Linked DNA regions of Gemmatimonas phototrophica. The main gene of each other region encodes a partner of the protein of the gene in region 2 in a complex. Links are inferred from orthologs where the notes say so. Each region holds a gene or a part of one and is shown on either strand. Other genes may lie near its edges.

Region 1 (13,984 bases), 330 kb from region 2 along the record:
GCTGGGGTCTTTGCGGGTGGTCATGGTGGCGGCCGGCTTGTTGAGCACGATCCACCGATGCGCCGTAACGTGTGTTTTGACCGGCGCCCCGTCGAGCGTAATGACATCGCGGGCGGGATCGACGACCTGTCCAACAAGAGCGACCTGTCCGTTTACCAGCACCCGTCCGTCGGCCACGGCCTGATCGGCCTCTCGCCGCGAGACGGCACCGGCACGAGCGAGGGCGCGCTGCACGCGCATGGGGCCTTCATTCCGCGCCTTGACGGTCCCGCCAGCCTTGTTGATGAACTGCCCGCCCCCCGGGATCATGGCAGGGCGTGGCGGACGGGGGGGGGCCTTCCGCGGCCCCTTGCCTGTCCCCTTCCCTCGCGATTCGCCGGAACGCGAGTCGCTGCCTCGGGATTCGCCACCGCGACCATCGCCGCCGCGCGTGGCCTCGCGCTTACTGCGCGAGGCGGGATTGATATCGGATTTGGCCGACGGCCGCGCCGACGGGCGCGCCGCAGGGCGTCCCGAGGAAGTACCGGAGCTTTTGCGGGGACCGCCACTGCTGTTGAGAGGACCGCCGCTGCCTCCGCCGGAACGACGCGGGGGCGTCACTCGGGCACGACCGCAGTGTTCCCGGCGCCACGCAGGGCGATGGCCAGTTCGTCAGCGCGTGGCAGTTCTTCGAGGTGCCGCAGGGCGAACTGCTCGAGGAACTGGGGGGTGGTGCCATAGAGCAACGGGCGGCCGATTCCTTCACTGCGCCCCACGATATCAATGAGATTGCGCTCGTGGAGTGACTTGAGGACAGAGCCAACGGCCACGCCGCGGATTTCCTCGATTTCCGCGCGACCGATGGGCTGGCGATACGCCACAATGGCCAGCGTCTCGAGCGCCGCCGCCGAGAGCTTGTGGGGGCGCACGGCCACCTGGGCCCGTTCAATGGCTTCGGCGAATTCCGCCCGGGTGAGGATCTGCCACCCGCCACCCTGCTCCACCAGTTCAACCCCGTGGCCGTCCACGTCGTAGTGCTCGCGCAGTTCGTCCAGCGCGGCCGCAACCGCTGCCGGGCTGGACTCCTGGTCGAGGGCCTCCAGTGCCGTCAGCGGGATTGGGCGCGGCGCCGCGAACAGCGCGGCTTCAAGCAGCTTCGCTAATGGCGTCACGACGGATCTCCACAGAGGCAAAGGCACGCGACTGCGCAATGCGCAGTTCACCCATCTTGGCCATTTCAAGCAAGGCGAGCAGCACGGACAGAATCTGCCACGGCTCCGCATCACGGCCCACGAGGTCGGTCCACTGGGCATGCCGACGCATGGCGAGAACGGCGCGCACGGTGACCATGGCGCCCGCCACGTCGAGGGCACGCGGTACGACTTCGTGGATCTTGGGTTCCTTGGTCGTCCGCAGCACGCGGTCGACGGCGGCGAGCAACTCACCAAGGGAGAGCGACAGCGGCGCGTTGAGCGGCGTGATGTCGGCCGCGATGGGGATGAAGCGACGCGGGAACTGGTGGCGACGCTCTTCGCCACGGCGTTCGAGCAGATCCACCACTTCGCGCATCTGTTGATACTCGAGCAATCGGCGGACGAGTTCGGCCCGGGGATCTTCCCAGGACTCTTCGCCGTCGGCGCGCGGGAGCAGCATCTGCGCCTTGATGCGCAACAGGCGGGCCGCCATTTCCAGATAGTCGGCGGCTTCGTCGAGCCCCAGCGTGCTGATGCGCGCCAGGAACTGCTCGGCAATGCGGGCGATGGGGATATCGTAGATGTCCAACTGCTCGTCGCGGATTAGCGACAGCAACAGGTCGAGCGGGCCGGTGAACTGGCTCAGCTCAATGACGAACGACGACGTTTCAGCCTCTAAGGGGCGAAAATTCGGTGCGATCACGCTGGGTTCACGCGTCGAAAGGGTTGGGCAGCAAGTACGGGATATACACCCGCTGAGCGAGACTGTTGAGTGCGAACGCGGGAGTCATCCACAGGTTCACCAACGGCCGCCCGAACGAAAGCAAGGCAAACAACAGCAGGAAGCCCACGGCCCCGATGCGCTGATACTGCAGCGACCAGCGCGGCGGCAAGAGATACTTGAATACATGCGACCCATCGAGCGGCGGGATGGGAATGAGATTGAACGCCGCGAGCACCAGGTTGATGATGATGCCCTGGTTCAGCATGAGTTGCAGAACGAACAGCGGCCGCGCAGCTCCTGGAAACTGCTGTCCGAGCAGCCCGACGCCCATGATGAGCGGAACACACGCAAACGCAATGAGGACGTTGACCGTCACGCCGGCGAGAGACACGATGATGTCGCCCTGACGATAATGCCGGTAGTTCCGCGGATTGACCGGCACCGGCTTGGCACCGCCAAAGATGGGGCCTCCAAGAAACGCCAGCATGACCGGTAAAATGATGGTCATGAAGGGGTCGATATGCTTGGCGGGGTTCCAGGTGAGGCGCCCCAGCTGATACGCGGTCATATCCCCTTGCCGGAACGCCGCATAGCCGTGCGCATACTCGTGGGCGACCATCGAGAAGAGCAAGACTGGAGCGACGAGAGCAAGTTGCTGGGCGAAATCCACCGCGGCAGCCGGGAAAAAATGAGGCGAGAGTCAGTGGCAGCGAACGCCGTCACCAGAAACGCGAATGCAAGCAAATCAGAGTGTGAAGGTAGCGTGGAAGAGGGGCGATGTCAAAAGTATTCCACACAAAAAGTTATCCACATTACTGATGATCGCCGTGGCGAGCTAACTCCATTACCGACCGCCGCTTGACTGGTCTGCCGGTCGTTTCTATGTTTACCAGTCTGTTCCGCCGTGGCCGGATTCCATCCGTCTGCCGGGTGGTTTCCACGTCACTGTTCAACTGGTTCTCAGGAGTTTTTCGTGCCGAATATTCAATCCGCAAAGAAAGATCTGCGGAAGTCGCGTGCGGCTGCGGTGCGTAACCGCGCGCAGCGCTCGGCGCTGCGGACCGCCGTGAAGAAGGCCAAGACGGCAACTGCGGCGGCCGATGACCGTCTTAGCGCCGTTTCGTTGCTTGATCGTGCTGCCCGCAAGGGGCTGATCCACAAGAACGCTGCTGCTCGCCAGAAGAGCAAGCTCGCGAAGCTGGCCAACAAGGCTGTCGCTGCGTAATCGCGCGCGTGCCTGTTGCCACTCAAGAAAAGGCCGGTCTCTTCGCGAGACCGGCCTTTTTGTTGTCCTTCGTCGCCAGGTGGCGGCGCTAGAACGCCGCCAACTCTCCCCCGCACCGCTCACAATACCATTCGGTGGGGAGATTCATCGTACCGCACTCCGTGCAGCGCAGGGTTTTCTGGGGCTCGTGGGCCGACGTCGCCGGCGCTGACGACATAATGGACGGTGCGGCGGGAGGCACGATATCCGCCGAATGTCCGGGTTCGGTGACCGAGCGCAGGAAGGCGAGATCGTCGAAGGGATCGTTGCCGGAGGGAGCCGCCGGGGGTGTGGCGGTCGTGGTGGAGACATCCACACGCGAGCCTCCCTGAGGCGGGGCATCATGATCGGCTTCGATGCCTTCCAGCGACTTGAGGAATTGGGCATCGGCGTCCCCACTTACATCGCCAAACATGGCAAGCGCATCGTCGAATTCCGCCGGGTTCGCTGGCGCGGCGGGCGACGGCGTGGGTTCAGGGACGGCGGTGATGCTCGACGTATCAAACAGCGCCGCGACATCCGCAAGCACGTCCTCATGGCGAGCACTGTGTGGAATCGGGTTGTCTACCATGCCGGACACGTCGATGTCCAACAGCGAATCTTCGTCAGGCTGCGCCAGGAACGCCGCCGCCGGCGTGCCCACTTCGTATGGCGAGCGAGCAGCCCCTTCGACCGTCTCCACCAGCATCCCCGCCGTCTCTGCCGTGGCTTCCGGGAGCGGCGCGGATTCTTCGTACGCGACAACGTCCGTCACCACGAAGTCCGTCTCGACGCGCGTCTCGGTCGTTCCGGCCTCAAGGTCAAAATCCTGAGGCGCGGACGATTCCGCCAGCCAGTCAGCGGCGGCGGCGGCGGTGTCAGTGCCCTCCTCAACGGCCACGGGCGCCTCGGACGCATCGGCGGACGGCGTTTCCAGGAGTTCCGGCTCAGGCGCGGGGTCTGGTTCTGGTTCCGCCTCCGGCTCCGTGCGGGCGCTGGCCAGTAGCGTCTGCACATCCGCCACTTCCACGGCCAACGTAGTTCGTTCGTCGCCGAGCGCGGTGATACGCGCCTCGATTTCCTGACGCACATTGTCCCATCGGTCGCCGTCGTATTCTCCGACCAGATTGCGCAGCATGCCTTCGGCCAGTTCTTCCTCATGCAGCGCCAAACGCGCTTCAAGATCACTGAGGCGCTGCTCGAGGTCATGCCCAATGGCGGACAAGCCGCCAATGTGCGACTGCAGGCGCACGATGACCTCGCGTCGGCGGCCGAGGTAATCGCCGTGTACCCGTTCGAAGACACGGGGCGGAGTTTCGGTCCGCTTGGCCTCCAGCGCGGCCAGCCAATCGTCATAGCGCTGTCGCTCAGCGACCAGCGTGCGCACTTCTTCGATGGACACGACGTTGGACTCCGTCATGAGGAACGAGGGGTGATTTCGGAGAGGCCCTCACTGCAGGCCATCCCGTGAACGGACGATGCGGAACGGAGGGGTGTCACGTGAAGGGCGGCGGTCATGTACTCAACTATGGCAGCCGTGCACACTTTGTGACAGCACGGGGTTGTCAATTGCTCCGCCGCGGCCAACCGGTGTGACCGAAGTCACACCGGTCCGTCCTGACGAGCTCAGGCGTGATCAGCCGTGAGCCGTCACCATTACGCCGTGTACACCACGCGACCGGCAACGATCGTATAGCGCGCCTGCCCCGTGAACGTATGTCCCCCATACGGGGTGTTCCGCCCCTTCGACTTGAACGCCTTCGGATCGCAACTCCACTGGCGATTGGGATCGAAGATGGTCACGTCAGCGATGCCGCCCCGAGCGAGCGTTCCGCCCGGCAGATGGAAGATTTTCGCCTGCTTGCAGCTCATGGCATCGACGATCTGCGGCAGCGTGAGAATACCGGTGTGCAACAGATACGTCGTGTTCACCGCCAGCGCCGTCTCGAGCCCCACGATACCGTTGGGCGCATCGGCGAACTCACGTTCCTTTTCGTCGTAGTGATGGGGCGCGTGATCAGTGACGAGCAGATCGATCGTGCCGTCGGCGAGCCCCTGCTGCAGCGCTTCGATATCCTCGGCGGTGCGCAGCGGCGGATTCATTTTCGCGTTGGTGTTGTAGCCGTCGACGGCATCTTCGGTGAGCGAGATGTGGTGCGAGCACACTTCCGCCGTGACGTTGATGCCGCGTTCCTTGCCCCAGCGCACGAGCTCCACGGACCCCTTGGTGCTGAGGTGGCACATGTGAATGTGTCCGCCGGTGCGCTTCGCGAGCAGGATATCGCGGATGACGTAGATCTCTTCCGCCTCGGCGGGAATACCCTTGAGCCCGAGCTTCGCGCTCATGATGCCTTCGTTCATGCTGCCGCCGCGCGCGAGCGTCATGTCTTCGCAGTGCTCGGCGATGGGCACGTTGAAGGCGCGGGCATATTCGAGCGCGCTGCGCATGAGCTGCGCACTTTCCACCGGACGACCGTCATCACTGAACGCGACGGCACCGGCGGCGACCATCTCAGCCATCTCGGCGAGTGTTTCGCCCTTCTGACCCACCGAAATGGCGCCGTACGGATAGACGCGCGCGTAACCGGCCTGCTCGGCCTTCTGCTTCACGAAGCCGACGACCGCCTGATTGTCGGTAACCGGCTTGGTGTTGGGCATGCAGCACACGGCCGTAATGCCACCCGCCACGGCACTATGCGCACCGCTTGCGACGGTTTCGACATCTTCGCGTCCCGGTTCGCGCAGGTGCACGTGGACATCGATAAAGCCCGGCGCGACCACGAGCCCCGAGGCGTCGAGAATCTCGGCGCCGTCCGGTGTGCTGATGGTGCCTCCACACGCCTCGACGATACCATTGCGCAACAGCACGTCGCCGACGGCATCGAGGCCTTGCGACGGGTCGATGATGCGACCACCACGAATGAGCAGGTCCCGTGACCCGATGGGATACGCCATTATGCCACTCCCTTCTTGGCCGCTTCGGCCAGTTCAGGCTTGCCACCGGCAAGCAGGTACAGGACAGCCATACGGACGGCAACGCCGTTCGTGACCTGATCGAGGATCACCGAGTGCGGTCCATCGGCCACGTCGCTATCGATTTCCACGCCACGATTCATCGGGCCTGGATGGAGGATGAGCAGATCGCGCGACGCCTTCTCCAGTCGTGCACTGGTGACGCCGAAAACGCGATTGTATTCGCGCAGCGACGGGATGTAGCCCGCCTGCATGCGCTCGAGTTGCAAACGCAACACGTTGAGCGCGTCGGCCCATTCGATCGCTTCTTCGATGCGATTGAAGACCGTCACGCCCATCTGTTCGATGGCGTTGGGAAGCAAGGACCGCGGGCCGCAGACCGCGACCTGTGCGCCAAGCTTGGTGAGCCCCCAGATGTTGGAGCGCGCCACGCGCGAATGGAGCACATCACCCACGATGCAGATGCGCTTGCCGGCAAGATCACCGAAGCGGTCACGCAACGTGAGCATGTCGAGCAGCCCCTGCGTGGGGTGTTCGTTGGTGCCGTCACCGGCATTGACGACGTTCGACTCGATGCGTTCGGCAAGGAACTTCGCCGCTCCCGAGCCGCCGTGGCGGACGACGACCATGTCGATCTTCATCGCTTCGAGATTGCGCGCCGTGTCGACGAGCGTTTCCCCCTTCGATACGCTCGACCCGGCGGAGGCCACGTTGACGGTGTCGGCGCTGAGGCGCTTCTCGGCGAACTCGAACGAAATACGGGTTCGCGTGGAGGCCTCGAAGAACAGGTTCACGATCGTTGCGCCGCGCAGCGTGGGGACTTTCTTGATGGCACGTTCCGAGATTTCCCGGAACGGCACCGCGGTGTCGAGGACCAGACGGATCTGGTCGGCCGAGAGCGGCGCAAGCCCCAACAGGTCCTTGCCAAGGGGACCAGCCATACGCTCAGCCCTCCTCGTCGCGGGAGGCAATCTCCACTTCGTCGCGGCCGTCGAGTTCTTCGATGAAGACATCGACGCGTTGTCCGGCGGCCACGTCTATCCGGCGGCCCACGATGTCCGCGTGAATGGGCAGTTCGCGTCCCCCGCGATCGATGAGCACCGCGAGCGCAATGCGTGAGGGCCGTCCGAAATCGGCCAGTTCGTCGAGCGCCGCGCGTACGGTACGGCCCGTATAGAGCACGTCATCGACGATAACCACGCGCTGATCGTCGAGTGCCCACGGGAGCGACGTGGCTCCCACCACCGGGCGGGGCCCAACGGTCTGCAGGTCGTCGCGATAGAGCGTGATATCGAGAGCGCCGGAAGCGACCGTCACCTTTTCCTGGCTCTCGATGATGCGCACGATGCGCTCGGCGAGTTGCACACCGCGCCGCTGGATACCGACGATCACGAGATTATCGGTGCCGGCGTTGAGTTCAACGATCTGGTCGGCCATGCGGCGCAGCGTGCGATCGAGCGCGCGTGCGTCCAGCACTGTGGTGGGCTTGTTGGGCATGGCGGACAAGTTAACAGCGGCCGGGCGCCCCGGGAGACTGTTGCGCGACCCGGGCGAAACACAAAGTGGCGAGCGCCCCCCCGGACGCTCGCCACTTCCCTACTTCACTGCCACTGGAGACTGCGATTTTTCAGAGCGGCCAGCTTACCACTCGTGGTGAGACCGCGGCGGTTCGGTGCCGGCCGCCTTGGGCGACCACAGCCCATGGAGCGGCGACAGGTGACGCGCGGCGGTGCGAGCGGCCCGGAGCCGGGCCTTGTCTACCGGCGGGATATGCGAGGTGGCGGCGTACATGGCGATATCGGACGCGGCCTCCATGGTGGCCTGCGCAAACCCCTGCGACCAATCAGGGCCATACGGGTGCGAGTCCGCCCGTTCCTCAACCCCGCGACCGAACGCCACACACTTGTCGGCCGCTTCCTTGAGCGTGCGACTGGACGCGAGGTGGGCGACCACCACATGCAAGCCGTCGCGGCGACCCATGTGATATGTGGGCGACTGCAGGGCATTCCCGGCCGGTGCCTCAACGACCCCGGAGGCGATGCCGGTGAGCATCACACACAACTGCGAGAAATACCCGCGGATGGGATCGACTGGCGGTTCTTCGAGAATGGGCGACATGAAAACGGTTCCGGCAGAGAGGGATGCATCGCGGCCGCCTCAACGCGGCCTTCGCACACCAGTAGGGCAAAGCGTGTGCCGCGGCCCAAACACCCTTCAAATCACCGTTTTCCCTCTGAAACCACTCGGTATGTGTTTCCACGCAAACGGTTGAGCTTGCCACACGTTGCATCGAAACCACCGGGAGTGAGGCACGGACGCCACAGATCGACCTTCCGTGCCAGCAGTTCCCGCCACCCCGGTATCCGTTATCCGGCGTACAAGTGGAGATCAGTACCCACGAAATCCGCCATGTCCTTGCATGTCTGCCAGTCGGGATGACGCAGCGTCACGTACCCGTCGGACAGCAGGGTGCTTTTCCAATCGCGGCGAGGCGACCCGAGGGTGAGCAGATCAATCGTGCAGATCGCATCACCCAACCGGCTCTTGATGCGATCGAGCCCTTCAATGCGCTGAATACGCCCCTGTCCATGCGCGCGCTTGGTAATGCAGGCGCAGTTATACGGTCGTTCGACGGTCAGGGAGAAGGCGCCGTGCAGCTCGGCCTCGGCCCACCCGGCAAACAGGTCCACGTTGCTGGCAAAGTTCATCAGGTCCACGGTCCGGGCACCGGGCGGGCGGGCACCAATTTCGCCGAACACCACCTCGCCATTGGATTTCCGGTACCACTCCATATGGGTGAATCCGGTATCGTAGCCAAGGATCTTGATGACCTGTTCGCCGAGGGCAATGCCATCAGTCACCCACGGATCATCGAGATGGCGGTAGGACAGCGTCTGCGGCGAGATCCACTCGTTGGTCCGCGCAATGAGCGGACGCGGTCGGTAGTGACCAACGTGGAAGTACTTGATGTCCCCGCCGGCACAAATGGTGTCGTAGGTGAACTCTTCGCCGTCGATGAACTCTTCGACGTCCACCGTTTCAATGTGCCCCAGCTGTGCAATGGCCGCCGCAACGGCTTTGGCGTCATCGCAGCGGAAGGTGTCCATGGATCCCGCCCCGGCGATGGGCTTGATGATGAGCGGGTAACCCACCTGTTCGGCCGCCGCCCAGACCTCGGCGGCGGTACTGGCCACCGCGTGGTGCGGCACCCGCACTCCGCCATCGGCCAGCGCCTGCTTCATGAGGTCTTTATTGCGGAACTTGAGCGACTGCTCATACCCTTGCCCCGGCACGTCGAGCGCTTCCCGGATCTGCGCCGCGAGTTCAATACCGGGCTCCCAGAGACAGCAGACGCGATCGAGGGTGCGAGCCCCCAACCAGCGACGGATCTGGTCAATGGCACTCGGCACGTTGGAGAACAGGTCGGGCACCTGCAAATAGTCGCTCAGATGCCGCCGGGCGAGTTCGGGCAGATCGCTCGCCGGTCCGTCGGCCACCCCCAGCACCGTGGCACCTTGCTCGGAGAGTCCGCGGGTGAACAAGGGCATTTCGCCGGGAAACCCCGGCGTGATCATGAGGACGGTTTTGGATATGGACACTTGGAGGGCCGACGGGTCGGTGGTGGCAGAACGACGACGAAACGTGGTCGCGGCTAACGGAGAATGACCTTCACAGTGGAGATGATACGCGTCAGGGCGTTTTGCACCACCCTAGTGTCGGGGTGGCGCACCATGATGAATCCCTCGCCCTCGTAGCTGCCGGTGGGCGCCTGCCCCGGATAGGGGAGCCGTTCGTCGCAGATCAGGTGATGCAGCTCGCGCCGAACGAGATCAAGCCCTTCCACTGCAGCCACGATTCCCTGCCCCTGTCCTCGCAGGTAGGCTGTGCCAACGGCATACCTGCGCTCGGGAACCGTGAACCGTCCGTCGATCATGAGGCGCATCCAGGCAGTCACGAAATCCATGTCGTTCGCGCGGGACACCATGGTGGTGATGTTGGCGCCAGGTGGCCGGGCCGCAATTTCACTGATGGCGACCGATCCATCGGGGCGCCGGAACCATTCGCAGTGCGACACGCCGGTGGTCATGCCGAGTACCTTGAGCGCCTTGTCGCCCATGGCCTTGATGTCGTCGTACTGGGGGGTATCGATGTCGCGCGGGAGAAGCACCGTCCATTGGATCCACGGGTTCTCAATGACGTCCAGCGGTGTCGGAGCGTATCGTGTCAGCGAGTGCCAGACCGGCGCGCCGTTGATCGTGACCGTTTCCAGCGAATGCTCCGTACCACGCAGGAATTCCTCGGCGAGCATGGGATCCTGCGGCGACGGCGCGTAGCGTTGAAGGGCGGCCTCCAACGACGACGCATCGGTTATGCGCTCGGTGGCCTTGGCGCCAGCGCCGGCCGGCGGCTTGATGACAATGGGGAAGCCCACGTCGGCCACGAATCGTCGGGCGTCGGGAGCATGCTCAACCAATTGGTGTCTGGCAACGGGCACGCCGGCGGCACGCAAGACGTCCTTCATGCGGGCCTTGTCGCGGAAGTTTTGCGCGGCCTCGCTGGGGAGCCCGGGAATTCCCAGCTGCTCCCGGACAGTCGCCAATGGCCACTGCGTTTGCTCGTAGGCGGCGAAACAGCGTGAGACCGCCCCATGGGCCGCGGACAGGCCTTTCACTGCCCACGTCAATTGCCCGGCGTCTGTGACATCGTTCACGCGCCAGTGCCCTACCAGGCGGGCGGCGAGATGAGGAGGCAACTGCTCCAGTGCCTGTTGGGCAATGACCGCGAGGCGGATGTGAGGCAGTGCCAGCGCCGCCTCAATCATTTGCGTGGCGGCGGGGGAAAAGAACGGGGCAACGAAGATTACCAGCATGGCGGCGGGTAGCGGAGATATGCAACGCGGTGCCCCCCAAGCAGGGGAGCACCGCGTGGAGAAACTAGTGCGACAACCATCGTTTCGGCGACCAACAGCCCGGCGATCCGCACGGAGTGGCCTCCGAGCCAACGATTACATGCAGACCCAGGGCGCACCGGTGGACTTGGCCGTGGCTTTCGTTCCCGACGTTTCTTCGGCCGCCGTGAAGGTCACGCTTTCCGTCGTACCCTCGTCCATGGACTGCGTGGTGCACTGGACCGTCTTGCGCAGCACGAACTCGCCCTTGTCATCGACATCGACCACACCAAAGTCCTGCGGGCTGCGCGCGCCCGGCGCGCGAGTAGCGGTAATCTTGAGCTTGGACTTGGCAGGCCAATTCTTCCCCTTGATCACGAGGCGGGCGCCATCCTGCGCGCGTTCACCTTCAATCTTGAGTTCAGCCTTGGGCTGGCCGACAAACGCACTGGCCTGCGAAGTGCCCAACGTGAGGGCCGCAGTTGCGAGAACAGGCACCAGCAAGCGGCGCACGAGATGCTGCATCGTGGGTGACTCCCCTGAAGTGAAGTGAAAAGGTCTGGAAAATGAACGTCAAAAGCGCCCAGAAGTAAATGCCTTGGGCATTATGGGCTGGGGGTGTACTGCCGGATTGTGTGAGCAATCACATCTTTGGCGGTGAATCGCACCGGCTTGAACTCCCCGCGGGCGAACATGGCCGCCTGGTCGGCATGGTGCGGGGACTTGGGATCGGTGCTTTGTCCGTAGGCAAGGATCGAATACGCCCGCGGGGTGCGAGGACCGAACTCCACGGCCAGTACCCACCCATCTCCACTGTTGGCCGCCCGCTTGCCATCAGCCTGTTCTTCGTAGGTGAGGACGCGAAAGCAGCCAAGTGCCCCGCTACAGCCACCCACCGGCACATCCACGCCACCGCGCCGGACCCGGTGAACATCCCCCCAGGCCACATCAGGGCGTCCAAACTTCCGAGTCGTTTCGTTCATGGCCCACAGCAGGGCGTCAACCGCTTTCTCCGGCTGGCCGAGCCCTCGCGGCGTTTGTGTGAGCCGCGCCCACGACCACTTTTCGGCAAAAGCGGAATCGCGCGCCTGCAACAGATACCGGCGCCAGAACGTCTCGAAAAGGACACCGCCGCGGCTGGTCGGAGCGACAGAGTTGTTCCACGCCGCCAGGATGGCGACGGCCAGCATGGCCGTGGAGTCAGTGGCCACCGGCGAACGTTTCACCGCCGCCAGCAGCTCCGGCTTGACACGATCGGCCAGCAGCATCCGCATGGAGTGCTTTTGGCGGACGACGTCTTCCAGCGAAAACTTGCGGGTGTTGGCAATGAGCTGGAGCGCCAGCTGACTGCGGAGCCGCAGTTCGCCGCGCTCCACATTATCGGGATAGCGAGCCGTATCGAGCAGCGCGCGGAGATTGGCAAAATGCGGCGCGTCGTTCTCATTGTGGACGTACCCTCCCGGCGGATTTTGGGTTTGCGGGAGGGAGTCGAGTGTAATAAGCCGGGTCCAGATATCCGCCGAAGTACGCGCCGGAATGGGCACCGAGTCGTGGCCGGACGGATGCGGCAATCGCGGAATCGTGGCCATCCAGATCGTCAGGATGTTTCCGGCGCGGTCGGCATAGGTCAGATTGGATGTGGCGCGCGCGCGCATGGCGAGTGCCTGCTTCCATTCCTTCAGCGACTGCGCGCGCATCATGGCCAGAAACTGCGCACCGGCACGGTATTCCCCTTCGGGGCCCGCGCGGACGATGTACAACTTGTCGTGGCTGCGATGGATGACTGGACCGAGCGGCGTGGTGGCATATCGCCGCGTGGTGGTGCGCAGGCTGTCGCCGTCCCGCGAGACTACCGCGACGTCGTCATAGCGCACCGGCACGCTGGTCCCATCGAACAGGTAATGATCCGGCTGCGTGGCATCGAGCGCCAGTTCATACACCTCGTCGAGATCGGTCGCATTGTTGGTGGTCGCCCATCCGAGCTGCGCATTGAATCCTCCAACAACGGAGAAGGCGCTGCCAATGCGAAAATCACCGTAGAAGTCGAGCTTCCCGGGGAGTGTGACGTGGGCCTCCCAATACCCCGCGTTCCAGTTGAGATGAGGATTCCGCAAGAGGATCGCGCGCCCCGAGGTCGTCCTCGAGGGAGCCAGCGCCCACGCATTGGAGCCCACGTCGGCATCGCTGCCAAGAATGGGGCGTGCCGCAATGTCTGGCTCTTCACGACTGGCGTCGTGTTCGGGCGGTGTGACCCGTGCCAATGAATCCCGACGCAGCCACCGTAGCACCAGATTGCGGGCGGCGGTGGTGTTGGCGGTACCGATGTCACCGGCCGCCACATCATGACCATGGAACACCGGCTGCGCCCATGCCGGGAGGGTACCACGATTGGCCGTGATGTAGCGATTGACCCCTTCGGCGAACCCATCATACATGGCCCGCGTATCGGCATCGAGCAGGTGGTATGTCTGCTGTACCCGGGCATGGATACGCATGGCGGCAAAGTCCGACTCCATGCTGTCCTTGCCGAAGGTGCGCCCCATATACCCCTTGGCTCGCAACAACGAAATGACGACGCGCTCCTGGTAGTCTTCGGCCTGGGCAAAGCCAAGGCCGATGCCCAGTCCCCGGAACGTTGTGGCCTCGATATGGGGTACGCCGAACTCGGTGCGGCGAATCGTGGGCTCGTCCGAGATGGCGGTGCGGTTTGCCCCGCCGAGAAGACATGGCAGCAGCAACGCCGCGGCGAGGCGGCATAGGTGCGAAGGTGCGGACATGGAGAAGGGGAACCGAAGAATGGAACGATGGCAATCCAGTCTGGACAGTTACCGCTCCAGCTTGAAGCCCTCGTCGATCGCGGGACGTTTGGGAGCGTTGGCGACAAACCAGCCGGTGAGATACATCCACTGCGTCATCCGCGTGAGCTTCGGATAATTGATGCGCTCGGGTTTATCGCGGGGGGTGTGGTAATCGGGGTGCAGATT
Region 2 (15,214 bases):
TGCACTGGCAATTGTGCGCAGCTGCTTCACGAGATCGGTAAACTGATCGGGATACAGCGACTGCGCGCCGTCGGAAAGCGCCTTGTCGGGCGTGGGGTGCATCTCCACCAGAATGCCATCGGCACCAGCGGCCACGGCCGCACGCGCCATGGGCGTGACCTTGTCGCGCAGCCCGGTGCCGTGACTGGGGTCCGCGACAATGGGCAAGTGCGACAGCTTCTGCACCACGGGAATGGCGGTCAGATCGAACAGGTTGCGCGTGGCACTGTCAAACGTGCGCACGCCGCGCTCGCACAGGATGACGTTGGGATTTCCTTCCGACAGCACATACTCGGCGCTGAGCAGCAGATCGTTGATCGTGGCCGCCATACCACGCTTGAGCAGGACCGGCTTCTTGAGCGTGCCCACGTGACGCAACAGCGAGTAGTTCTGCATGTTGCGCGCGCCAATCTGGATGCAGTCGGCATACTCGGCCACGAGATCCGCGCCGCGTTCATCCATGGCTTCGGTGACAATGGCCAGCCCTGTTTCACGTCGCGCCAGGGCCAGCAGTTCCAACCCCTGCTTGCCGAGTCCCTGGAACGCGTAGGGGCTGGAGCGCGGCTTGAAGGCGCCGCCCCGCAACGCCACGCCACCGGCGGCCTTCACCTGACGCGCGGCGGTGAGAATCTGCTCCTCGGTTTCCACCGAGCACGGGCCGGCGACAATGGGAACCTCGCTGCCACCAAAGCGCACCCCCGGGGCGATTTCCACGATGGTCTGTTCCGGCTTCCACTCGCGCGACGCCTGACGGAAGGGCTTCTGCACGATGAGCACACTGGACACGCCCGGCAGCCCTTCGATGTACGACCAATCCACCTTGGCGTCATCGCCAAGGAGACCGATCGCCGTGCGGACTTCGCCCGGCAAGGGGAGGGGCTTGAAGCCCTGACGCGTAATTTCTTCGCAGACCCGATCGATGTCGGCGGAAGAAGCGTTGGGCTGCATTACGACCAGCATGTCACGTCCTCGGAAAGACTCTAAAAGTCGATGAACCAGCCATCGGTGGCACACACCGTTGGACCGGAATAATGCTCCGCCACTTCAGCCGCGATGTTCACGGCCTCCACCGGCGGATAGAAATGGGTGAGCACCAGCCGCCGCGCGGCGGCCTGTGCTGCCAACGCGCCGACCTGTCGTGGGGTGAGATGCTCACGAATGGCCATCGTGTCGGGCAAAGAACATTCGGCGAGCAGCAGGTCACAGTCCCGTGCCCACGCGCCCAGCGATTCGCTTACGCCGGTGTCGCCGGTGTACACAAGCCGCCGCGTTCCTTCACTGACGGAATATGCTACGCTCTCCGCGGTATGTGGTACCGCACAGGCGTGCAGGGACACGTCGCCCGGCAAGCGAATGACCTCGTCCGGACTCATGTCCCGCACGGTGAGCGGGAAGCCGGGGGCCAGCAGCCAACCGCCGTACACCGCGGCCATCCGCTCCAGCAGGGCGCCCGTCCCCAGCGGGCCGTAGATGGTGACCGGCGCACTCCGCGGCGGCAACTGCCCCCACCGCCATCCCATGATGAGCAGCGGCAGGTCGGCAATATGATCGGCGTGAAAATGGGTGAGGGCCACATGCGTGATGTCACTCCACGCCACGCCAAGATTGGCCATCCGATGGACGGCCCCACTGCCGCAGTCGAGGAGCAGGCGCACTTCACCGGCTTCCACCAGATGCGCAGACGCCACGCGCGAAGGATGCGGCGCGGCGGTTCCGGTGCCAATGGTCGTTAGTCGCATCGGGGTGGGCTATCGACCCTTGAAGACAATGCGCCGGAACGTGGGTGCTCCGTTGTTCGCGCGGAATCGTGCGAGGTACACACCAGGGGCCACCGTGCGTCCATCCGTGGCCGTACCATCCCACACGAAGCGGTTGTCGCAGTTGCTGGATGCCCCGGGTGCGCCACGGCCGTATCGTCCGGGTTCAAAGTCCTGGATTCCATCGTTTCCCGGTACCACGGTGCGCACGAGATTGCCGCGCAGGTCCAGCACATCCAGCGACACCTTGGCGCCGTCGCTGCCCACATCAAACCAGAAGCAGGTGGCGAAGGCCACTGCCGATGGAAACGGATTGGGGAAGTTCTGGTACAGCAGCGTCGTGGTGGGGAGCAGCGGATCCGTGATGACAAACGTGGCCTGACTGTACACCCGGATCGATTCCCCATTGGGCAGAATGGCGCGCAGATTCCAGCGATACGAGGCGTTGGCTTGCAGGTCGATGGCGGGGCGATAGGTGGAGTCACGCAGATTGGTCACCCCGACTTCCGGTCGCCCCACGTTGAGAATTTCCAGGTCATAGCGCCATGGCCCGGTCGCGGCGGTCACCGGCGCACTCCTCCAGACAAACAGAGGGCGTCGGATATCGTATCGGTTCCCCTGCGGAGAGTTGGGCTCCACGAGCGTGAGCCACGCTGGCACCACACGCGCCCCAGAGCTCTGCGACTGCGCCTGCGGCCCGATGAAGGAGCGGGCGCCGACCCGCCAATACACCGTGGCCTGACTGGGCAACGGGCGGGTGATCTGCACGGTGAGTACGCTGTCTGGTGAATTGAAGGTGCTGTCGAGCACCAGCACCGAAAAATCCGACGTGGTCGCCACCTGCAGGTTGTATTGAATGGGGCGTGATGGCCCCAGTCCGATGGCTCGCACCTGAAGCGTCGGCGTGAGCGACGGCAGCACCGTTTGCGCGGGGCCGTCCACAATCACCGTTTGCGCCAGTAACGCCGAAGGGGCGAGTCCGGCTGCCAATGTGTGCAGCAGAACCGCCCCCCAGGGACGCACCATGCGAACCCCCATCACGCGGGTGACGGCTCCGCTTCAGAGGCATCGGCGTCGTCCACCGAGACCTCCTCCGGGCTGATGTCGGGCTCCGGCGGCGCACTCCCCGGTTCCGCGTCCACGGACGGCCCGTTGCGCAGCCGGACACTCACGATGCTCGACACGCCCGGCTCCTGCATCGTGACGCCGTACACGGCGTCGGCGGCTTCCGACGTCGTCCGCGGGTTGTGCGTAATGACGATGAACTGCGTCCGCGACTTGAAGTCGTTGAGCATCTTCACGAACCGACCGATGTTCTGATCGTCCAGAGGCGCGTCCACTTCGTCCATGAGACAGAACGGACTCGGCTTGGTGAGGAAGATGCCAAAGAGCAGTGACAAGGCGACCAGCGCCCGTTCTCCGCTGGAGAGCAGGTGGATGCGCTGCGTCTTCTTGCCACGCGGTGACGCGTGAATTTCGATGTCGCAATCGAGCGGGGCGTCCGGGTTCTCCAGGCGCAGGTCACACTCGCCGCCGCCGAACATCCGCAGGAAGATCTGGCGGAAGTTTTCGCGGACCTGCGAGAATGTGGCGAGGAACAGCTCCCGGGCCGTACTGTCGATTTCCCGAATGGCCTGATGCAGCGACTGCTTGGCCGCCACGAGGTCGTTGCGCTGGCTGGTGAGGAACTCGAGGCGACGCTGCTCCTCCTCATGTTCCTCAATGGCCAGCGGATTCACCGGCCCCAGCTCATCGAGCGACGCGCGCAACGTGGCCGCCTCGCTCCGCAACTCGTCGGTGGGCAGTTCGAGTTCTTCAAAACCGGCCATCAGGTCATCGAGCGATCGACGCCACTCTGTTTCCAGACGTGAGCGAATCGTTTCGCGCCGACCGGCCAGCTCCGTATGCCGCAACTGCGCACCGTGGAGCTGCTCACCCAACGCCGTCGCCCGGCGGCGGGCTTCATCAAGCGTGGCCTCGCACGCATCAGAGGCCGCCGTGGCGGCCGCGACGGCCCGTTCGGCGTCGGCCAGACGTCCTTCGGCGTCGGCCATGCTCTTCTGTTCCGTCTCCAGCTCCGTACGCCAGCCGTCGAGCTGCTGGGCCAGGTGCTGATCGGCTTCACTGAGCGTGGAGAGCTCCTTCGCCAGCGCTTCAATGCGGGCGGCTGCGGTGCTGTCTTCCTCGTGCAGGCGCTTTTCACGATCAATGGCAACGGACAACCGTGCCTGGGCCTGCGCCTGCGCCACCTGCCAGGTGGCGCGGGCTTCGCGTGCCTGTTCCTGATCCCGTTCGAAGACGGACAGTTCTTCGCGCGCGGCGGTAATGTCGGTGTCGGCTTCACCGGCCCGCGCGTGCAGCGCTTCGGCCTGCTGCGCCAACTGCCGTGTGCGCTGCTCGAGCTCCTCAAGGCGCGACACGAGGCGTTCCGCGAGGGCGCTCGACTGTGCCAGCTCACGTTCGGCCCGCTCGCGACGCCGATCCACTTCGTTCTGCACTTCCACCGCTCGCCGCGATTCCTGCTGCGCGCGGTTGTTGTTTTCCATCGCACTTTGCTGCGCCCGTTCGGCTTCGGCCAACGCCAGTCGCGCCGCGTCAGCCGCCATCGCCGCCTCGTCACGACGGGCATCGGCGGCCGCGAGATCGCTCTCGAGTCGGGTCAGCTCGGCGCGGCGCTGCAGGGGGCCAGGCCCGCCGGCATTTCCCGGAAGGTAGACCGCCCCACGTTCGTCAATGAAGGCGTCGCCGCCGTCGAGGGCGCGGACCTTGCCAAGGAGCACCTGCACCCACCGCGAGGCCGGTCCCTGCGTTTGCACGCTGCCGCCCAGCGCCCCCTCCAGCGAGGACATCTCCATGACCACGTCGAGTGGGAGCAGGAGAATGGGGCCCGGCTGAGATTGCGCATGCCACTGGCGCACGGCCGACGCCGCGGCCGCATCGCGCACGACGATGGCGTGCATGGTGGCGCCAAGGTAGCGCTCCACCAGTTTGGCCGTATCGCCGTCTGCGGTGAGGAAGTCGGTGAGCGGCCCCAGCACGGCGCCGTCACCAAATCGCTCGCGCTCCTTGAGCAGTTTGGCGGCCGACGGGGCCAACCCCACACGCTCACGTTCCAGCGCCGCGAGGGCGTTCATCTTGCCCTCAAGATTGGTGCTCAACTCCACCGCACTGGCGAGCATCGATCGCGATTCGGCATCGGCAGTGCGCGCAGTGGCGCAGCTCAGCCGAGCACCTTCGAGCTCGTGCAGCGCATCCTGCGCATTCTCCTGCGTGAGCTGCACCTGCTCGCGGGCGTTGATGAGCTCGCGCTCAATGGCGTCCAACGCGTCGGCCAGATTCTGCCGCTCTACGTCGAGCGCTTCGCGGCGCTGCTGAGTCTCCGCCTGTTCGCGCGCGGCCCCATCACGGTCCAGTTCAATGCGTCGGGCCTGGTCCCGGTGTTCACGCACCTGCCGCTCCAGCTGATCCAGCGCGGTGCGGGCCACCTGTACAGACTCACGCGCCACCTGTTCGGCCGACAGTCGCTGCTGCAGCGCCTCACCGGCGTCGGCCAGTTCCTGTTCCAGCGTGGTGCGGTCGGTCGCGGCCTTGTCGCGGTCTTCGCGCAGACGACGGCCGAACGCCTCGTTATCCTGGCGCTCCTGCTCGGCACGCTGCTTCCGCATCGTGGTGCTGCGCTGACGCTCTTCGGCCACCGCCAATTCGCGCTCGAGACGCTGCGTCTTGTCGCGCTGTTCAGCGGCCAGCTTGGCCAACTCCACGCGGCTGGCTTCTGCCGCTCCGCGCGCGGCGTGGGCCTCTTCGCGCAGTTGTTCGGCCAACGCGATCTGCTCTTCGGAGCCCGGCACTTCGCCACGCAACTCTGCCAGCCGCCCGTCGAGTGCTTCGAGTTCGTCCTTCCAGGCGGCCATCTCGCGCGTGGCAAGCGAAATCTCCACCGCAAAGCGGCGCGAGGTCAGCTCGGCATGCCGTTCCGCGCGACGACGCTGACGCGCCAGCGAACGCACCTGGCTCTGCACTTCGTTGATGAGATCGTCGAGGCGTGCGAGGTCGGTCGTGGTTTCCTCAAGACGACGCTCGGCGCTGCGTCGGCGATCGCGATAGAGCCCTACGCCAGCCGCTTCCTCAAACAGCTCTCGCCGTTCATCGGGGCGGTCTGAGAGCAGGGAATCGATCATCTTGCTTTCGATCACCACGCCGGAGTCGGCCCCGAGGCCGGTACCGCGCACGAGGTCCTGAATGTCGCGCAGGCGGCACGGCGCCCGGTTCAGCAGGTACTCGCTTTCGCCCGAACGCAACAGGCGGCGCGTGATGACCACTTCCTTGAACGGAATGGGCAGTTCGCCTTCCGTGTTGTCGAAGTGGAGCGACACTTCCGCCATGTTCACCTGCTTGCGGGCCGATGACCCATGGAAGATGACATCTTCCATTTTGGCACCACGCATGGCGCGCGCACGCTGTTCGCCAAGGACCCAGCGCACCGCATCGGAGACATTGGATTTGCCGGAGCCGTTCGGGCCAACAATGGCCGTCACCCCCTTCTCAAACACAAACTCCAGGTGATCGGCAAAGGCCTTGAAGCCATGGACTTCGAGCTTCGTCAGACGCACTAGAACGCTCTCCCCGTTCGATAAACCAGCACAGGCGCGACACCGGCAGCGCGCAGCGATTCGGCAAGCGGAATCGCCTGCGACGGCGATTCGTACGCGCCGGTGTAGATGGTGGCACTGCCGTCGGTTTGACGCAGTGCGTACGCAATCACTCCCCGGGTGGCCAGCGCCGCGAGGCGCGTGGGGACCAGCGGGGTCGTGACCTTGGTTTCAATGCGGAAGGCCAGGGGCACGGAGACAATGCTCCCTGACCCGATGACTTTTTCGTTGCGCAATCGCGTGAGCAAGGCTTCCGCTTCACTGCGCTCCGCCGCGGCGCCTACCGTGACCCGGAACCATTGCTCGGTGCCTTCCATGACCGGTGACAGAGCAACCGCTTCCAGCGCGCGCACCTTGGGGTCGGGCATGGCAGCGGCGCGTGTGTTGGCCGTAGCGAAGTACACGGCGTAGCGGGCAGACGCAGCGGAGTCGGCGGGGTTGGCCACCGTTGGTGCCGGCAACGCTGCCACACTGTCAGTGGCCGTGCTGTCCAGGCGCGAGCTGTCGCCGATGACGTTGCCCAGTGAATCCCGCTGCAGACTGTCAGCCGGTGGCGCCACGTTCATGGGCGTGGGTGGCACCACCACTGCGGTGCTGTCCGGTGCCGGTTGGGCGCCGGTAACCAGCGCTGCCAGCGGCGCCGGCAGTCGCTCCACGATTTGCGGCCACAAGGCCCCAACGGCTACGGCGATAGCGGCCAGCAGAATGAGCAGCACCCACAAGCGACGCGTGCGGCTGCTTTCGTCCTGCTGCGCGGCTTCACGCGCGCGAGCTTTGCTTTCGCGCCTGGGCGCCTCAACTGGTTCTGCCGCTGGCGGCGGTGGCGGGGCCGGTGGCGCAATGAGCGGAATGCCCGGAGGCGCCGGAAACGCCGTTTCACCTACCGGCATGACGCTGCCGATGTACCCGCACAACTCCGCGAAGCCCGCAACCTGCGGACGCGCCACCACAATGAGCAGCGCCCCCACCTGGTGAAATCCGGCGGCCAACCGGCGCCAGCGGTCGTTGGCGTACACATCCTGATGATCCACCGACTCGGTGCCGCTGGGCATCAGAAAAACGTTATCGGCGCCTTGCATGGGGCGCGCAATCTTGTTCAGCGAAACGCCGTACAGGAAACTGTCCGCAATGCCGTGTGGATCGTCGCCAGTGAGCAGTGCCTCAATGGCCGGCGATTCACCAATCAGGTCGGCAATGGCCACGCGACGACGCTGGCCATGGGCACGCGCCACCCCAATGGCTACGCTCACGGCCACCGACGGGTCATTGGCGGCTACGACCACCGCACTCACGCCGTCCAGCAGAGGGGCCAGCCGACGTCCTTCCACTTCCCACGGAGCAATCAGTGAACCGGGTGCAGTCATGGCGCGCCCTCGAAGATCCAGTAGCTTTGCCCCGACGCCTTGCCGACGCGTTCCGCCTCGGGGCGCGTGGGGAAGGGGCCGAGCACAACACGAAACAACGTCTTGCCGGCGCGCTCCGACGTGGTGATGCGCGGCGACTGTCCATCGACGCGAATGCGGGCCGCGAGCGAGCGCGCCTGCGTTTCGTCGAGAATGGCGGCAAACGATACGGTGAATTGGCCCGTCGGTGGTGCGCCGGCGCCAGTAGATCCCGCCGCCGAATCCGTGCGGACCGCGGTGCTTTCGGCCGCCGCTCGCAGTGAATCCGGGAGACGGTCCGCCGAATCGCGCGGGGCACTCGTGCGAAACTGCACCGGCTGATCGAGACCGGCCGCGCGCGGACGGAAGCCGTTCCAGCGCAACGTGTGCCAGAACGAGTTGGCACCGCCTTCAACCACCCGCATGTCCTTGAGTGACGTGGGATGCGCGAACACCACGTCATCACCACGCGTCACGGCAATGGCGGCATCAGGGAGCACCAGCGGCAGGTCGCCGCGCCACTCACTCTGTACCACCCCCATCACTTCGTCACTGGCAAGGCTCACCACGAACACCGAGTCCTTGTTCCCCTGCGCCAACAGCACGCGCCCCATGGGGTCCATGCGCAGCGCGCGCGGGACGCCCGGCAGCGCAATCTTGCCCGTAATCCCTTCTTCGAAGCGGTCGACAATGCGCAGCGCTTCTTCCCCTTCCAGCGCCACAAACAGGCGATCACCACTGGGCGTGGCGGTAATCGCGCGCACCGGGTCGCCCATGCTCACATCGAGCGCTTTACCCAGGTCGCGGGTGCGCACAGCCAACACGTCTTCATTGGCGCCGAAGTACACCCGGTCGCCAATGTTGCCGGCAGTGCGTTCGATCGTTTCGCCCAACGACCGCTCGTCGCCGCCCACGTCAAACGAAATGGAATCGGACACGGTCTGCTGAGGCGGACGGACCCGCCAGACGATGGCGCGATCGCCGCGGGCACCGGCCACGACCACCGATCCATCGGGCTGGGCAAAGAGCGTCTGGGCAGGGAGCGGCGGGGTGAAGGACCAATCGCTGCCGCTTGGCGTGTAGCGGGCAATGTCGCCGCCAGCCGTCAGCGCGTAGATCGATCCGCCATCGGCCGAGGACACGGCACGCACGGTGTCTTCACGAGCCACGGTCACACTACCAACGCGAAGGTCGACGCGCACCGGTGCGCCGCTGGTATCGACCGCCGCCAGGTAGCCGTCTTCGGCGCCAAAGGCGACGAAGCGATTCAACGGGGGCACACGCGACGCGGAGCGCCAGATGGTGGTGTCGAGCGCCGGGTAGCGCGCAGCCGTCAACACACCACCGTTGCGCGAAACGCGCAGAACGATGGGATCGGGTCCGCCGGGAATACTGGGAGTGGCGTCGGCTCCAGAGGGGCGGGACGAGCGATCGGAACAGCCGCACGCGAGGAGCACGAGCGCCGACGCGAGGAGCGTGCGCACGAGGGAAAGGTACCCCCGCAGGGGCGCTGCAGGGAGGGGTTGCGGGTTGGGTACCGGGTACTTCGGAATTCCAGAAACGCCGGTCCCGAGGCGTCGCTACCAACCAGGGTTAATACGACGCCCCAAAGAACCAGGTCCCGAACCCTCTGGCCCCCGGCCGGCTGACCGGCTTGGCCCAGTCCCAGCGAATGATCGCGATGTTGAACAGGTTCATGCGCAGGCCAAAGCCATAGCTGCGCAGCAGGGCCCGGTCGGTGTCCACGTTGTAGCCGGCACCGCGTGACAGGGTGGGGGTCTGCCCCTTGGACCAGGCCACACCGGCGTCGTAGAAGAACAGACCGTCAATGGGGGGGAAGCCCCCCAGCAGGTTGGTGCGATTGCCGTAGCGTCGCAGCAAGGGGAAACGCAGTTCCGCATTGGCAAACGCCACCCGGCTACCAATCAGCTCCGCCGAACTGCACGACGATCCGTCGTCACTCGGCAAGCCGGTGCACCCCACTGTCCCGATGTCCTCGCGATTATAGCCACGTACGAAGTCGGGGCGCCCAATCCACTTGGGGAAGCGTGTTTCGTCACGGCCCACCGCCAGATTGGCCGTCAAGCGCGTGGCGAAGGTGACGTAGTTGAACAGAATGGGCAGATACGACCGGGCATCCACCAGGTAATCGGTCCACTGCCAGGTCCCCACACTGGGCTCTACCTGCATGCGCACGCGCTTGCCCGTAATGGGACCGGTAAAGCCGAAGAGCGTGTTGTCGGTGACGAAGGCGAGATACGGCGACAGCGTATTGGCCGATGCCACGTTGCGTGTGGGCCCCCGTTCGAAGCCGGAGGCAAAGCCAAGGCCGTAGTCTACCAGGCGGTTGAACGAAAACACCTGCTGGTCCACGTTCTGGAAGCGCGCCCCCAATTCGAAACGGGTAAATCGGTTGAGCGGATACAGCCCCGTGGCAAACATCTGCCGCACCACCAGGCGCGTGATCTCCTGCGTCTGCACGAACTGCGATTGACTGTTCTGCTGCGGTGTTTCGAAGAAGCCGGAAATGAGGTACAACGGTTGCTGCACCACCCCGGAGGTGTACTGCAGGCGACGCCCCAGACTGGTGTAGCCAACGAACACCTGCGCGTCACTCAATTGCCCATTGATGGAGCCAGAGAGCGCCAGACGCCGGTCGCCCAGCAGATCGCTCAGCACGATGGTCGTGCCGCCGTACGTGCCCTGCCCGAAGCCACCTTGCTGATAGCCAATGCTCGGCTGCGCCACATATTCCGGCGTGAGCTTGCCCTTGTATCGACCGTCACTCAACCCGGTGGTGTCGGGGAGGTTGAAGTCGAAGCTATCGAGCATCGCCTTCACACTCACGGTTTCCGCCTGTCGCGCGAGCACGCTCGCGGGCAGCTCTGCCGACACGCGCGCCGTCACCCCGGTGCTCGGACGATAGAACGACTGTCGCGCCGCGCTGGTGTCCTGCACCGTGCCGCGACGCAGGTGCGCCGTGGGGTCAACTGGCGCGGCAGGGACAACGGGTGTGTTGGCGGCCTGCTGTGCCTGCGCCACCAGCACCGGATCACGATACGGTTGCTTCTTGAGCGATCGCGGATTCTTCACCTTCCAGATGGCGTGATCCGTCTGCTCGTAATACACAAACGCCATCACGTCGGCGCCTCGCGCCCACGTCAGTGCCGGCGACTGTTCGGCCGTGGCGGTCACCGCCCCCAGCACGTTCGTGAGCTGATAATGCTCACGATCGGTGAAGTCGTAGAGGAAGATGTTGGCAATGCCCGTGCGGTCGGAGATGAACGCCAGCGACTTGTTGTCGGGCGCCCACTGCGGGTTGATATTCCGCCCGCCTTGACCGGGAATGATGTTGATCTTCTGTGTGTCGAAGTCGTAGAGCGCCACGCGCCATGGTCCGATCTTCAGGATATCCATGTCGGTGTCGGGGCCGCGCTCCGTGATGAAGGCGATGCTCTTGCCGTCGGGCGACCAGGACGGCGACAGATCCCCGTACGTGTCCTTCATGAGCTGTGTGTAGCCCGGCGTATCGAGCGACGCGACGTACAGGTCGCTGCTGCCGCGACGCATGCCGCTGAAGACGATCTTGCGCCCATCGGGCGAAAAGCTCGGACTCAACACCTGGTCGAGTTCGAAGTCGAAGTCGCGAATCACCTTGCGGCGCGCCACGTCCATGACGTAGAGCACGTCGCGCCCGCCACGTTGGCCGGTGAAAGCCAACAACTTGCCGTCCGGCGAAAACGATGGCTGCGAATAAATGAAGCGCAGCTGTTCGTAGTCCGGATTGGTCGTGGTCTTTACCAGGCGCGTAATGCGCTTGCCCGTTTCGGCGTTGGCGAGGTACAACTCGGGGAACACCTCGCCGCGGAGCAGGCTGCCATAGCCGACATAGGCGATGTACTTGCCATCGTCCGACAGGGCCGGGGCGACAAAGGTGTTGGCAATGCTGCCGGTGCGCTTCTGCGACAGCAACGGCTCCGCAAAGCTGCGCGGGCGATCGAGGTTGGCCACGGCCGTGAGATACTTGGCCTGCATGGCGCCCTTCCACTCGGCGCTCAGTTCGTCGAGCGACAAGCCGATTTCCCGACGGAAGGCCCGATCGATGCCGAGGCTGGGCGTGGCGTTCATGATTTCGCCGATGACTTCGTCGCCCCACCGCGATCCCACGTACTGCCAGAGCGCCAACCCGTAGCGATACGGGAAGTACTTGTCGGGGCGTTCCGTCATCTGCGCGATGCTGGGCAACGTGTTATTGACCACCGCGTCACGCACCCACGCATCGGTCCACGGATGGTTGGGCCCGATGGACAGATATTCGGCCAACCCTTCCATGTACCACAGGGGCGGGTTCACCATGGCCAGGTTCTGCAACCCGGCGCCCGCGCGCCCGCGCGAGAAAATGTCGAAGGTGAACACGTGCACCATTTCGTGAATGAGCACGTGTTCAAAGCTGGCCCAATCGCCACTGAAGAACTGGGCCATGCGCTGGCGCAGCGGGTCGGTCACACCGCCGGTGCCTTCGCCCAGATCACCGAAGACATTGCTCTGCGCAAAGTCCCCCGACGACCCGAAGATCAGGATGGGCTTCTTTTCGCGGAACTGGTGCGCGGTGAGGCGGGACAACCGCGCATAGGCCCGTTCGGACATGCGCGCCGCATCGGGGGCGACATCCCCGATTTGCGGGTAGTAGTGCACGAGAAAATGCTCTGTCTCGATCACCCGCCAGTTGAGCCGGTCGTACTGCACCTGGTTCTGGCCGAAGTACTGCTGCGCGGCCAGCGGCGTCAGCGGCGCGGTGGCACCGAGTGCCGCGACCGCGAACTGGAGAGCCGTACCGAGTCGTGACCACCGCTGCGCCTGCGCCATGCGAATTATGCTCCCTGCGTGATTTCGGCGTCCAACCGGACGGGTGTGGCATCACTCCACAGCCGCTCCAGCTGATAGAACTGCCGCAAGGTGGGATGGAAGACATGGATTACGCAGTCGGCGTAGTCCAACAGCGCCCACCGGCCCTGCGTGAGTCCCTCGGTCATGGTGGTAGACACCCCACCGTCCTTTAACCCTGCCTGTATGTGCTCCGCGACCGCCCGGACGTGCGTGTCCGAGGTCCCGGAGGCGATAACAAAAAAGTCGGTCATATCCGTCACACCACGGAGATCGAGGACCACGATATCAGTGGCCTTCAGGTCGCTGGCCAGCGCAGCAGCGCGGCGGGCGATGGGTTCTCCGGGGCTCGGGCGTCGTTCAGCCATGTCTCTATTGGTAAGGGCATCGTGGCGGGGCTCTGTTCCACGAGCAATTTCGGTACCCCGCCACCGTCCCGAAGGTTGCCTACAAAACTACGACACGGACAGGGGGGTGGATGCCCAGCCTGCCGGTCTGACGAAAAAAGACCGAGGGGGAGCCCGGTGTGCGGACTCCCCCTCGGGACCTGGATAGTGATCCAGATTACTGCTTGATGATCCAGACCTTGATTTCGGGATGCACGTCGGCGTGCAGCTTGACGGCCACCTTGTACATGCCGAGCGCCTTGATGGGCTCATTGAGCTCGATCTGGCGCTTTTCCACCTTGAAGCCCTGGGCCTCAAGCTGGTGGGCGATGTCGCCGGCCGTCACGGAGCCGAACAACTTGCCTTCCTCGCCCACGCGGGCAGCGAACGTCACCGAGACTTCGGCGAGCTTGTCGGCCACGGCCTGCGCGGCCGCCTTGCGTTCACCCTCGAGCGCCTCGAGGCGGCTCTTTTCGGCCGCGATGCGCTTACGGTTACCGAGGGTGGCTTCGTAGGCGAGGCCACGGGGGAGGAGGAAATTGCGGGCATAGCCCGGCGACACGGAGACGATGTCACCAGGATGTCCGAGCTTGTCGACGGCGTTACGGAGAATGACTTCCATGGGAACTCCGGGTCGAACCGGTGAAAGAAAGAAAAATTAAGGCGACCACGGCCGGCGCGAACCTGCGCCCGCCCGAAAATCGCGCCACGTATCTCCCAGTCCGAGGGTGAAGGTGATCGTCAGCAACGCGACGAGCACCCACACCGGCCCGAGCACCGGGACCAGCACCGCCAGCGCGAGCAGCACCCACACCGCTGCCCGATCCGGGATGTACCACACCAGGACTCCGGCGCCCCGAAGAGCATACAGTGTCCCGAAAAACCCCACGAGATTGAGGCCGGCCGTGCGCCACTCCACCAGCGTGGGCAGCAACAGCACGGTCACACCGACGATCAATCCCCACACCCATTGGTCGTTGAAGCGCAGATCCCTCAGCGCCGCCAGAGGCGGCCCCAGACGGGCCCGCGTGAGGCGGTGATACGCCGCCCACCCCAGCGCCAGCGCGAGGAGACTCTCCAGCGCCAACAGGGTCGGGGCTAACACCACCAGCGGTGCCACCCGCGCGCCCCCCACCGACGCTGAGGCCGGCCGTGGTTCCGCGAGTGCAATCAACAACCCTTCCAACCGTTCCGTACGGGCCACAGCTTCCGGGAACCGCTGCGCGAACCCGCGCCACGATTCGGAGGCCGTCCGCCCGCGCCAGACGTCGAGCGAGGCGCCGAGCCGCTGCTGATACTCTTGAGAGAGCATCTGGGCGGCGGCATCGAAAGCCCCGGCACCACTGGCCGAGCGGGCGGACAGCCCGAGCAGCGTTACCACTCCGGCCAAGGCCACCGCTGCCAGGGCCCGGGTGAGAAACGGTTTGGCGGCCGTGAGCAGGCAGACCAGCCCAAAGGCCGCGCCTAACGTCACCGCCCAGCCGCGGAGGAACGCACCATACCCGGAGAGCGGGAGCGGCACCTTCCACACCACGTACCCTGCTGCGAGCCCCCACACGAGCCCCAGCACCAAACGGCCTCCCGCCCACCACCCCACCAAGGCGCAGGATGCGATAGCCACGAGGACCACCAGCGCAAACTGCTCCACGGGAAGCAACAGCCGGACCATACCAGCCAACAGCGCGAGGGCAGGCGGCCAAGCCGGTGCTGCGGTCACGGCGACCATCAGCAACATGCCAAGCACAAACCACCGCCATCCGCGCTCTTGCGGAGCGGTCGCGGCGAGACCCGGCGCGACCGCTCCGTTCATACTTACGCCGTCTGGCCCTTCACATACGGAAGGAGCGCCAGGAAACGCGCCTTCTTGACGGCCTTCGACAGCTGACGCTGATGACGCGCGTCCACGCCGCTCAAACGGCTCGGCAGGATCTTGCCGTAGTCCGTGATGAAACGGGCAAGGAGACGGTCGTCCTTGTAATCGACGTAACGGATGCCCGCTTCAGTGATCGGGCAGGGCTTCTTCTGGCGGCGCATGGGTTAATCCTCGTCGTCGTCGTCATCATCGCCCGCGCGACGGCGCGAAGCGAGCTCTTCATCGGAGAGCTTGGGCGCACCCA

The links.
Region 1: the proteins of smc (region 2) and GEMMAAP_RS20925 are in contact, whole or in part, in a crystal structure (PDB 3ZGX), measured with the Bacillus subtilis proteins. The link is inferred for Gemmatimonas phototrophica from one-to-one orthologs.

The regions. Positions count from the first base shown.
Region 1 is NZ_CP011454.1:1,991,419-2,005,402, reverse strand. The notes cover bases 1-2,943. They hold GEMMAAP_RS20925 (segregation and condensation protein A), read right to left. Parts: upstream 1,876-2,943; coding sequence 1,126-1,875; downstream 1-1,125. Other genes in these bases: rpsT (30S ribosomal protein S20), read left to right, coding at 2,870-2,943; GEMMAAP_RS08305 (site-2 protease family protein), read right to left, coding at 1,883-2,515; scpB (SMC-Scp complex subunit ScpB), read right to left, coding at 597-1,151; GEMMAAP_RS08320 (pseudouridine synthase), read right to left, coding at 1-309. In the rest of the region: more of rpsT, read left to right, coding at 2,944-3,121; GEMMAAP_RS08295 (zinc finger Ran-binding domain-containing protein), read right to left, coding at 3,210-4,559; GEMMAAP_RS08290 (dihydroorotase), read right to left, coding at 4,796-6,094; GEMMAAP_RS08285 (aspartate carbamoyltransferase catalytic subunit), read right to left, coding at 6,094-7,053; bifunctional pyr operon transcriptional regulator/uracil phosphoribosyltransferase PyrR, read right to left, coding at 7,058-7,609; GEMMAAP_RS08275 (hypothetical protein), read right to left, coding at 7,754-8,230; GEMMAAP_RS08270 (ATP-grasp domain-containing protein), read right to left, coding at 8,479-9,711; GEMMAAP_RS08265 (ATP-grasp domain-containing protein), read right to left, coding at 9,765-10,982; GEMMAAP_RS08260 (hypothetical protein), read right to left, coding at 11,118-11,498; GEMMAAP_RS08255 (penicillin acylase family protein), read right to left, coding at 11,606-13,777; GEMMAAP_RS08250 (M28 family metallopeptidase), read right to left, coding at 13,826-13,984. UniProt on the Bacillus subtilis protein: Participates in chromosomal partition during cell division. May act via the formation of a condensin-like complex containing Smc and ScpB that pull DNA away from mid-cell into both cell halves.
Region 2 is NZ_CP011454.1:1,666,039-1,681,252, forward strand. The notes cover bases 2,634-6,806. They hold smc (chromosome segregation protein SMC), read right to left. Parts: upstream 6,407-6,806; coding sequence 2,834-6,406; downstream 2,634-2,833. Other genes in these bases: GEMMAAP_RS06930 (flagellar hook assembly protein FlgD), read right to left, coding at 2,634-2,822; GEMMAAP_RS06940 (SPOR domain-containing protein), read right to left, coding at 6,406-6,806. Also shown: aroF (3-deoxy-7-phosphoheptulonate synthase), read right to left, coding at 1-999; GEMMAAP_RS06925 (MBL fold metallo-hydrolase), read right to left, coding at 1,020-1,778; more of GEMMAAP_RS06930, read right to left, coding at 1,788-2,633; more of GEMMAAP_RS06940, read right to left, coding at 6,807-7,809; GEMMAAP_RS06945 (SPOR domain-containing protein), read right to left, coding at 7,806-9,311; GEMMAAP_RS06950 (PD40 domain-containing protein), read right to left, coding at 9,421-12,693; rsfS (ribosome silencing factor), read right to left, coding at 12,699-13,079; rplI (50S ribosomal protein L9), read right to left, coding at 13,276-13,719; GEMMAAP_RS06965 (YybS family protein), read right to left, coding at 13,756-14,907; rpsR (30S ribosomal protein S18), read right to left, coding at 14,910-15,131; rpsF (30S ribosomal protein S6), read right to left, coding at 15,135-15,214. UniProt on the Bacillus subtilis protein: Required for chromosome condensation and partitioning.